Regions from separate parts of the Bacillus sp. LQ01 genome, predicted to be linked through region 1. Evidence: riboswitches for the same ligand, from Rfam matches in the RefSeq annotation. Region 1 holds a riboswitch; each other region holds the start of a gene.
The links. A riboswitch is a leader RNA that binds a small molecule or an ion and turns the genes downstream of it on or off. The one in region 1 is predicted to bind S-adenosylmethionine.
Positions count from the first base shown of each region.

Region 2: another riboswitch for S-adenosylmethionine. It lies ahead of AC22L0_RS23875 (cyclase family protein); the one in region 1 lies ahead of AC22L0_RS27950 (peptide ABC transporter substrate-binding protein).
Region 3: another riboswitch for S-adenosylmethionine. It lies ahead of AC22L0_RS23625 (methionine ABC transporter ATP-binding protein); the one in region 1 lies ahead of AC22L0_RS27950 (peptide ABC transporter substrate-binding protein).

Region 1 is NZ_JBYEZL010000009.1:54,026-57,309, forward strand. It holds gene proC (pyrroline-5-carboxylate reductase) at 1-722, shown strand, start outside; gene AC22L0_RS27945 (aldo/keto reductase) at 724-1,557, shown strand; SAM riboswitch class I at 1,710-1,814, shown strand; gene AC22L0_RS27950 (peptide ABC transporter substrate-binding protein) at 1,947-3,284, shown strand, end outside.
Region 2 is NZ_JBYEZL010000004.1:75,807-79,090, forward strand. It holds gene AC22L0_RS23865 (ATP-binding protein) at 1-28, shown strand, start outside; gene AC22L0_RS23870 (hypothetical protein) at 257-637, shown strand; gene AC22L0_RS23875 (cyclase family protein) at 665-1,297, opposite strand; SAM riboswitch class I at 1,383-1,495, opposite strand; gene AC22L0_RS23880 (PRK06851 family protein) at 1,644-2,753, shown strand; gene AC22L0_RS23885 (nucleotidyltransferase domain-containing protein) at 2,865-3,284, shown strand, end outside.
Region 3 is NZ_JBYEZL010000004.1:24,343-27,626, reverse strand. It holds gene AC22L0_RS23630 (methionine ABC transporter permease) at 1-254, opposite strand, end outside; gene AC22L0_RS23625 (methionine ABC transporter ATP-binding protein) at 244-1,263, opposite strand; SAM riboswitch class I at 1,387-1,492, opposite strand; partial or broken gene AC22L0_RS23620 (cysteine hydrolase family protein) at 1,736-2,301, shown strand; gene pruA (L-glutamate gamma-semialdehyde dehydrogenase) at 2,552-3,284, opposite strand, start outside.

The DNA.
Region 1 (3,284 bases):
AAGAGTACATCGAAGAAATTATCGTCTCTAACCGAAGCAACGTAGAAAAGCTAAAACAGTTACAACATCGATATAATGTGTCTACTGCAACAGATTGGAAACAGCATGTTACATCTGTTGATACGGTTGTTTTAGCAATGCCACCTTCTGCTCATGAAGAGTTATTAGCTGAGCTATCTCCGTTAATATCAAATCAACTAGTCGTAACAGTCGCAGCCGGCATTGGACCATCTTATTTAGAAGCTAGACTCCCAAAGGGCACGCCTGTTGCTTGGATTATGCCTAATACAGCTGCTGAAATTGGAAAATCTATCTCCTTATATACAATGGGACAATCAGTAAACGAGATGCATCAAGAAACCCTGCAACTGCTTTTAAAAGGTATTGGTACTTCGCAACTTTGTACTGAGGAAGAAGTTCATCAGCTTACTGCAGTTACTGGAAGTGCACCAGCCTTCCTTTATTACTTTGCTGAAAGCCTAATTGAAACAACAAAAAGTTATGGAGTCGATGAAGAAACCGCAAAACATCTTGTCATTCAAATGATTTCTGGCTCTGCTTCTATGCTCGAACAAACGCAAAATCCAGCTAACCTCCGCGAACAAGTAACAACGCCAGGTGGTTCCACAGCTGAGGGTCTCAAAACTTTATACGAATATAATTTTTCAGAGGCAATTCAAAAAGCAGTAGAAGCAACAAACAAAAAAGCTAGGGGGAAATAATATGATTTTAACAAGTTTAAAAGACTATACAACATTACATAACGGTGTAAAAATGCCTTGGTTTGGTTTAGGTGTTTTTAAAGTAGAAGATGGTTCAGAAGTAATTGATTCTGTAAAAGCAGCAATTAAAAATGGCTACCGCAGCATCGATACTGCAGCAATCTATCAAAATGAAGAAGGCGTTGGACAAGCGATTCGTGAATCCGGTGTTTCACGCGAAGAATTATTTATTACCTCAAAAGTATGGAATAGCGATCAAGGATATGAAACAACACTTCAAGCATTTGAAACTACATTAGAGAAATTAGGTCTAGAATATTTAGATTTATATTTAGTACATTGGCCTGTAAAAGGGAAATATACCGAATCATGGAAAGCATTAGAAAAACTTTATAAAGATGGCCGTGTTCGCGCTATCGGTGTGAGTAATTTCCACATTCACCACTTACAAGACGTATTTGAAATTGCTGAAATTAAGCCAATGGTCAACCAAGTGGAATACCACCCACGTTTAGCACAAGAAGAGTTACATGCATTCTGTAAAGAACATAATATTCAGCTTGAAGCTTGGTCACCATTAATGCAAGGACAACTACTAGATAATCCAACGTTACAAGAAATTGCAACAAAATATAATAAATCAACTGCGCAAATTATTTTACGCTGGGATTTACAAAACGAAGTTGTAACAATTCCCAAATCAATTAAAGAACATCGCATTATTGAAAATGCAAACATCTTCGACTTTGAATTAAGTGCTGATGATATGAAAGCAATTCAAGCTTTAAATGAAGATCGTCGCGTTGGTCCAGATCCAGATAACTTTAACTTCTAGTAGAAAAACCACTGCCCTATGCAGTGATTTTTCCGTTTGATAAAACTGAAAATTTAAACTATTTTTCATTTAGTTGACACTTCATTATTCAAGGTGTAAGATTTTGAATTATCAAAGAAACACAAAAATTAATAAAATTTATTCGTTTACTCATTGTATCAAGAGAGGTGGAGGGACTGGCCCTTTGAAACCTCGGCAACAGGTTCATTTTGAATACTGTGCCACTTCCTGCAAGCTTTATGCTTGAAAGATAGAATGAGGGACTTCGTTTATATACGGGTGCATAACTTGTACGTAAAAATCCCTCTTTCTCAATATGAAAAGAGGGATTTTTTATTTTTCATTTCCCTCATCATCATCCAAACTTAATTATTTAGGAGGAAAATCAAATGAAAAAGAAGTTTGTACCCGGTATTGCATCAGTTGTAGGAGTAAGTATTTTATTAACTGGTTGCGGTAGTTATAAAAACGAAGCAAGCGGAGCAAATGCAAAAGACGAGGCACCTAGTAAACAGGTTTTAAACTTATCTTCACCTACTGAAATACGAACAATGGATACGGCTCGTGCTACAGATACTGATTCTGGTCAAGTAATGAGAAACGTATTTGAAGGTTTGTATAATCTTGGTGAAGGTAACAAACCTGTTCCTGGTGTTGCAAAATCTCATGAAGTAAGTGGCGATAAAACGAAATACACATTCCATTTGCGAGATTCAAAATGGTCAAACGGCACTCCTGTTACAGCTAAAGATTTTGTGTTCGCTTGGCAAAGAGCCGTAGATCCAGCAACAGCCTCTGAATATGCATTTCTATTCTTTGATATTAAAAACGCAACAAAAATTAACAACAAAGAACTTCCAGCCGACCAACTTGGTGTAAAAGCAGTTGATGACCATACGTTTGAGGTAGAATTGGAGCGTCCTGTTCCGTATTTTATTAGCTTAACAGCGTTCCCAACATTTCTACCAATTAACGAGGAATTCTTTAAAGCACAAGGTGATAAGTACGCTTTAGAAGATAATACAATCTTGTACAACGGAGCTTTTACACTAAGCGATTGGAAGCACGAACAAAGCTTTAAATTCAAGAAAAACCCTACCTATTGGGATAAAGATACTGTCAAACTAGAAGAAATCAATTTTAACGTCGTAAAAGAAAAATCAACAGAAGTAAATTTATTCGAGTCAAAACAATTAGATCGTATAAAACTAACATCTGACTTCGTCGATAAATATAAAAAGGATGCTAACTTTAAAGAACGTCCAAACGTAGGCGTACAATTTTTACGTATGAATCAACAAAACAAAGTGCTTCAAAACGTTTCTGCACGCCAAGCAATTGATCAAACAATTGATAGAAAATCCTTTGTAAATACGTTATTAAATGATGGATCTACACCAACATTTGGTCTCGTTCCAAAAAACTTTGCAAAAGGACCTGAAGGAAAAGACTTCCGTACTGCAAATGGCGATTTAACAAAAGTTGATACAAAATCTGCACAAGAGTTATGGAAAAAAGCTAAACAAGAGCTTGGTTCTGAAAAGATAACATTAGAATTATTAACGAGTGATGCTGACCTTGATAAGAAAACTGGTGAATTCTTAAAAGGACAACTAGAAAAGAATCTAGATGGATTAACAGTAAATATAAAACCGCAACCGCGTAAGCAACAAGTTTCGCTTTTATTAAAAGGTGACTACGAAATCGGAATTGATGGCTGGAGCCCT
Region 2 (3,284 bases), on a different contig from region 1:
AGTAGAAATTTTTCTGCCGACCGTTTAATGTATTTGAGAAAAGATTTTTCAGAAAAGTGTTCTTGTTGTGTAAATATAAACATTTTATAAAATGTTTCAAGAAGGGTTTTTTTTATAAAATACTTCGTTTATAATGGAGGAAAATATCGACATGAGATTGATTGCTCATGTAACGGTTCAGTAGTGTTATGAAAAGATAAGAAGGGGTGCACGCGCATCCTTTTTTCTATGCAGATATTATGAAAGAGGTGGTATGATGGAATTAACATTAAATTCGACTGTATGTTTACACACGATTCAATTTCGAAAAGAGCAAAAGAATTATACTGTAAAAGACACAATTACAGGAGAAAAATATGAAATGCCGCCACTTTGGATTGATGCATTGGCAATGATGCGTGACGGTTTTTTATTGGGGGAAATTGAGGAGAAATTAAAAGAAGAGTATCCATCCGAAGAAGTGAATATGTTAGCATTCACGAAGCAACTGTTAGAACTAGAACTTGTTGAAATGGTAGATGGGGAAGAAATAGCTTGTACAAAGAAGAAAGAGAAGGATTATTTAGCTTGGTTACGTCCTCATGTTGAGCAATTCTTTCTTAATTTAAATAAAAAAAATAGAAGCAAAGGTCAATGATGATCTTTGCTTTTTTGTATAGTTTGTTTAAAAAATTACAGCAAATGCTCTTGCAAAAGCACCGTCGCTATCTTTAATTTTTAAAGGTGCTGCTGAGAAGAAGAAACGTTTCGTGTGAATGGCATCTAAGTTTGTTAAGTTTTCGATTAAATAAATATTATTCCCAAGTAGTATGTGATGAATTGGTGATGTTTCTGTCGTTACCTCATCAGGAGAAATAAAATCTAAACCGACAGATTTTACTTTTAATTGTACTAGTTCCTCGGCTAATTCTTCAGAAAGATAAAAAGCTTCTTTCTCATACGCCTCCGTGTTCCATTTAGTAGATAGATTGGAATGGAAAATAACAATATCTCCTTCTTTTATATCAGCATCGTGCAGTACTTCTTTAGGTAGTTTTCGTTCTTGTACATGAGTTACATCAATAAGAACAGCTTCACCTACAAATTGATCCAGCGGTAATTGATCGATGGTCGTTGCGCCTGAAATAAAATGCGCAGGAGCATCACAATGCGTGCCAACATGAACGACAGAATGAAAATCTGTAACTTGATAGCCTGATTCTTCAACACTTGTAACAGCTTCTAGTTGTATTTTAGGTGTTCCAGGAAATTGAGACATATTATTTTCAAATGTTTGTGATAAATCAATTACTTTCATTTTACATACCTCCAATATATGTTTTTCAAATAATAAAAAGCTCATCCTTCAGTATCAAGAAAGATGAGCTTTACATGCTAGTTGAGTTTTATCTTCCAAAATGCAATGCATTTTGCAGGAATTAGCACCTATTCAGTTCGTATAAACTGAGGTTGCTGGGCTTCAAAGGGCCGGTCCCTCTGCCTCTCTTGATAAAGAAGTATTTAATTTTGAAATCGGAATTTTCCGATAGTTAAATTGTAATTCATTTCCTTTTTGCGTGCAATACAAAATAGGTATTCACCCAAATAAAGCTACGCGCATATTGTAGCTTATGTAAATACAATGCTGCGAAGGAGTGAGTGCAGTGACAGGAAATGTATTGAATTATTATGCTGGTGGTAATACAGCTAGGGGATTTCATAATTTATATGAAGAGAATTTAAAAGGGTTAGACAGATTATTTATCTTAAAGGGTGGTCCAGGAACGGGGAAATCTTCTTTAATAAAGGCCATCGGTCGTGAATGGGTTGAAAAAGGATATGATATTGAATTTTTACATTGTTCTTCTGACAATAAATCGGTTGATGGTGTAATTATCCCAAAATTAAAAGTAGGAATTGTTGATGGGACATCACCACATGTAATTGAGCCCAAAATGCCAGGAGTTGTTGAAGAGTATATAAATTTAGGAATTGCTTGGGACTCAGATAAATTAAGGAAGCAGAAGTTAGAAATTGAAAGATTTGTTTCAGAAGCAAGTAAAGCTTTTCAGTCTGCTTACGCACGTTTTAAAGAGGCATTGCTTATACATGATGAGTGGGAGAAGATATATATTGATAATATAGATTTTAATAAAGCAAATGAACTAACCGATCAGCTAATCCAGAAATTATTTGCAGATAAAAGCGGGAGACAATCGCTTGTAAAACATCGTTTTTTAGGAGCTGCTACACCGAAAGGAGCAGTTGATTTTGTTCCTAATTTAACAGAAGGGTTACCACATCGTTATTTTATAAAAGGGCGCCCAGGTTCTGGAAAATCAACGATGCTTAAAAAGTTAGCTAAGGCAGCTGAAGAAAAAGGGTTTGAAGTTGAAGTATATCATTGCGGATTTGACCCGAATAGTCTTGATATGGTTATCGTAAGAGAATTAGGCTTTGCAATTTTTGATAGCACCGCACCACATGAATATTTTCCAAGTCGCGAAGGTGATGAAATTATTGATATGTATGCCCTTATTGTTATGCCAGGGACGGATGAGAAATATGCGAAGGAAATTCGTGATGTTTCCATTCAATATAAAGCAAAAATGAATGAGGCGATGTCTTTCTTAGCGAAAGCAAAATCGGTTCGTGATAAATTAGAACGAATTTATATTGCTGCTATGGATTTTTCAATAGTAGATGCATATAAAGAGGAGATTCAAAAAGAGTTTGAACGAATTGCTGCTACTGTAATTGAAAAGCAACAATAGAAGTTTTATTAGGCTGTCAGTAATTTCTGACAGTTTTTTTAGTATGTAGTAAAATTAATAGTGTATTGTCGAATTTCCAAGGAAATAATCCAAAAATGGAGATGTTATGAAATGAGAGAGAAAATCGAGTTGGAGTTAGAAAGAATTGAAAAAGAGAATGATGTGAAAATTTTATTTGCGGTGGAATCAGGGAGTCGTGCTTGGGGGTTTCCATCGAAAGATAGCGATTATGATGTTAGGTTTGTTTATATACATCCGGTAGAATGGTATTTATCAATTCATGACAAACGTGATGTAATTGAATATCCAATTAGTGATGATTTAGATATAAGTGGTTGGGATATTAAAAAGGCGTTGCAACTATTCGCGAAGTCGAACCCAGCTTTACTTGAGTGGATTCGATCACCAATTTTTTATTCGAAAAACTCTAATTTTCCAGAACTACTTCAACAGATGAGTGAGAAGAATTTTGATCCAAAAGCAACGATATATCATTATTTACATATGGCGTCGAAAAATTATCGTGAATTT
Region 3 (3,284 bases), on a different contig from region 1:
ACACTTCTTGTTAGTGGACTTAAGGCTACTAAAAAGATAATGAATGGTACCGGACGAATTGTATTAATTATGATGTTAAGAATAGAAAAGACCCATTTATTTTCTAAAAAGTTTCCTTTTCTCGTTACATACAAAAGTAAACCTAGAGGTATACCCAGAATTGTAGCGAATATAAGGGTTACAATTACCATTAAGAGGGTATCCCCCGTCGCATCTAGTATGCGCGGCCAAAATATACTCCAATCAACTCGCATGAGCTTCTACCTCCTTCAGCTGCACTTGCAGTCTTAGATGTTGTAATGCTTTTTGAATTTCCCTCTGCTCACCTTGCAACTCTACAAGAAGATTTCCAAATAGCACATTTTGAAGTTCAATAATATTTCCGTACAGTACATTTACATCGACGTTATAGTTTTTTGCGATATATGATAGTACCGGCTGTCCTGTCTCCTCACCAGTAAATGTTAGACGATAAATTTGACCACCATTTTGAATTTTCGCTAGAACACTTTCCGGTAAATGATCATTAATGACAGAACGTACAAAGTTTTGAGTCGTCTTTGTTTTTGGTTGCGTGAAAACATCAAACAGTTTTCCTTCTTCAATAACTTTCCCCTTCTCCATTACAGCTACACGGTGACAAATTTCTTTCACAACATGCATTTCATGTGTAATAAGAAGAATTGTTAAATTGTATTCTCGATTTACTTTCTTTAATAAGTTTAGAATTTCTGTCGTCGTTTCTGGATCTAAGGCTGATGTTGCCTCATCACATATAAGAATATCTGGCGATGTCGCAAGTGCTCTAGCAATGCCCACACGCTGCTTTTGCCCACCTGATAGCTGCTCTGGATAATAGTTTGCTTTATCTTCTAACCCTACAAACTTCAGCAGTTCATTTACTCTTTCTTTTATCTCATTCTTTGGTACTTTCGCTAACTTTAATGGATAAGCAATATTTCCAAATACTGTTCTTGAATTAAATAAATTAAAACTTTGAAAAATCATTCCGATTCTTTGTCTTAGTTTACGCAATTCTTTCGTCGATAATGATGTAATATCTTTATCATCTATTGAAATCGTTCCTGCCGTCGGTCTCTCTAACATATTTACTAAGCGTAATAACGTACTCTTTCCAGCGCCACTAAAACCGATAATGCCAAAAATTTCGCCTTTCTCAACTGATAATGTTACATCCTCCACCGCATGAACAGATTGGCCAGCTGATTCATACACTTTACTTACATTGGTAAAAGAAATCATTTTTTTCCCTCCTATATGCTGTAAAAACTTGAAGCAGAGCTTTCGAGGTAAAATAAAAAGTGCCCTCCTTCTTATCAACCATAAAGATAAGAAGGAGAGCACTTATATGTACTCGTTCACATCTTCTCATCTTCCAAGCCTTTATATGGCTTGCTGGAGTTAGCACGGTATTAAAAAACCCGTTGCTGAGGTATCGTAGGGCCAGTCCCTCCACCTCTCTGGATAAGAATGTATCGATTTAATTGTCGTTTAATTAATTCTCATTATAGAACTCAGAATAATAAGAGTCAATACATTTTTTAGAAAAATATTAATTATTCCTTTATTAAAATTTTCAGATGAATATTCATCTGAAAAATAGTAACTTTCAAGGTTATTTAAAATTCTTCTTCCTCATATTTTTAAACAGGAGAATCCTCTCTACGAATTGAATAAATTTATTTGAATATGAAACTCGGAGGAAGATAAATATATGAAAACAGCTCTTTTACTCGTCGATATTCAAAACGATTATTTTCCAAATGGAAAGATGGAATTGCGTAATCCAGTAGAAGCAAGCGAATATGCTAATCAGTTATTACAACAATTTAGAACAAACAGCGAACCTATTTTTCATATCCAACACGTAGCTATAAAAGATGACGCTACTTTTTTCCTACCTAATACAGAAGGTGTACATATTCACGAAAGCGTACGTCCACTTAGAGAAGAAACAGTTATAGTCAAACATTATCCAAATAGCTTCCGAGAAACTAATCTTCTAGAGCAATTAAAACGTTTTAATATTGAACATGTCGTTGTATGCGGGATGATGACTCATATGTGTATCGATGCAACAGTAAGGGCTGCATTCGATTTTGGCTTTCAATGTACCGTTATACATGACGCTTGTGCTACAAAAGACCTTTCTTTTAAGAACGCTACTATACCAGCTGTTTATATTCACAATACAATTTTAGCTAGTTTAAATGGCGTATATGCAAATGTAATAAGCACGCAAGAATTTTTAGCTACATAAAAAAACACTCCTTTCAGTGAGCAAAACCGAAAGGAGTGTTCCTTGTCGAACCATAGATTTTCTTTCAAATTGTATTATACAGGAAATTCTCAAAATGAATACTAAAAAATATGACTAATAAGTCAACTTTTCTCATTATTTTATTTCTGTTTACATGTTTATCCCGCTATTAATAGGTTTTAGCTCATTCTCTTCGAACGACGGTAATATATGGGGGTTCAATTTTAAAAGGAGCTCTTCACATTCTGTGAAGAGCTCCTCTACTATTTCTTATAAAGTTTCAGAAGTAGTTTTTGCTTGCATGTGAAGTGCTAAGTAATCAGGTCCACCAGCTTTAGAGTCTGTACCAGACATGTTAAAGCCACCGAATGGTTGGTAACCTACGATTGCACCAGTACATCCACGGTTGAAGTATAAGTTACCAACGTGGAAGTCTTCGCGTGCTTTTTCAATATGGTCACGGTTGTTAGTAATAACAGCACCTGTTAAACCGTATTCCGTATTGTTTGCAATTGCAAGTGCATGATCGAAGTCTTTCGCTTTACAGAATGCTACTACTGGTCCGAAGATTTCTTCTTTCATTAAGCGAGCATCTTCTGCAACGTCAGCAACGATTGTTGGTTGGATGAACCAGCCTTTAGAATCGTCTCCTTCGCCACCTGCTAAGATTCTACCTTCTTCTTTACCAATTGCAACATAGCTCATTACTTTATCAAATGCAGCTTGGTCATTAACAGGACCCATGTTTGTACCTAATACTGCTGGGTTAGCAACTGTTAATTCTTTTGTTAATTCAACAGCACGATTTAATACGTGATCGTATACATCTTCATGGATTACTGCACGAGAACATGCAGAACATTTTTGTCCTGAGAATCCGAATGCTGATGCAACGATAGACTTAGCTGCTAATTCAAGATCTGCTTCTTTATCAACAACGATTGTGTCTTTACCGCCCATTTCAGCGATAACGCGTTTTAACCAAATTTGTCCTGGGTTTACT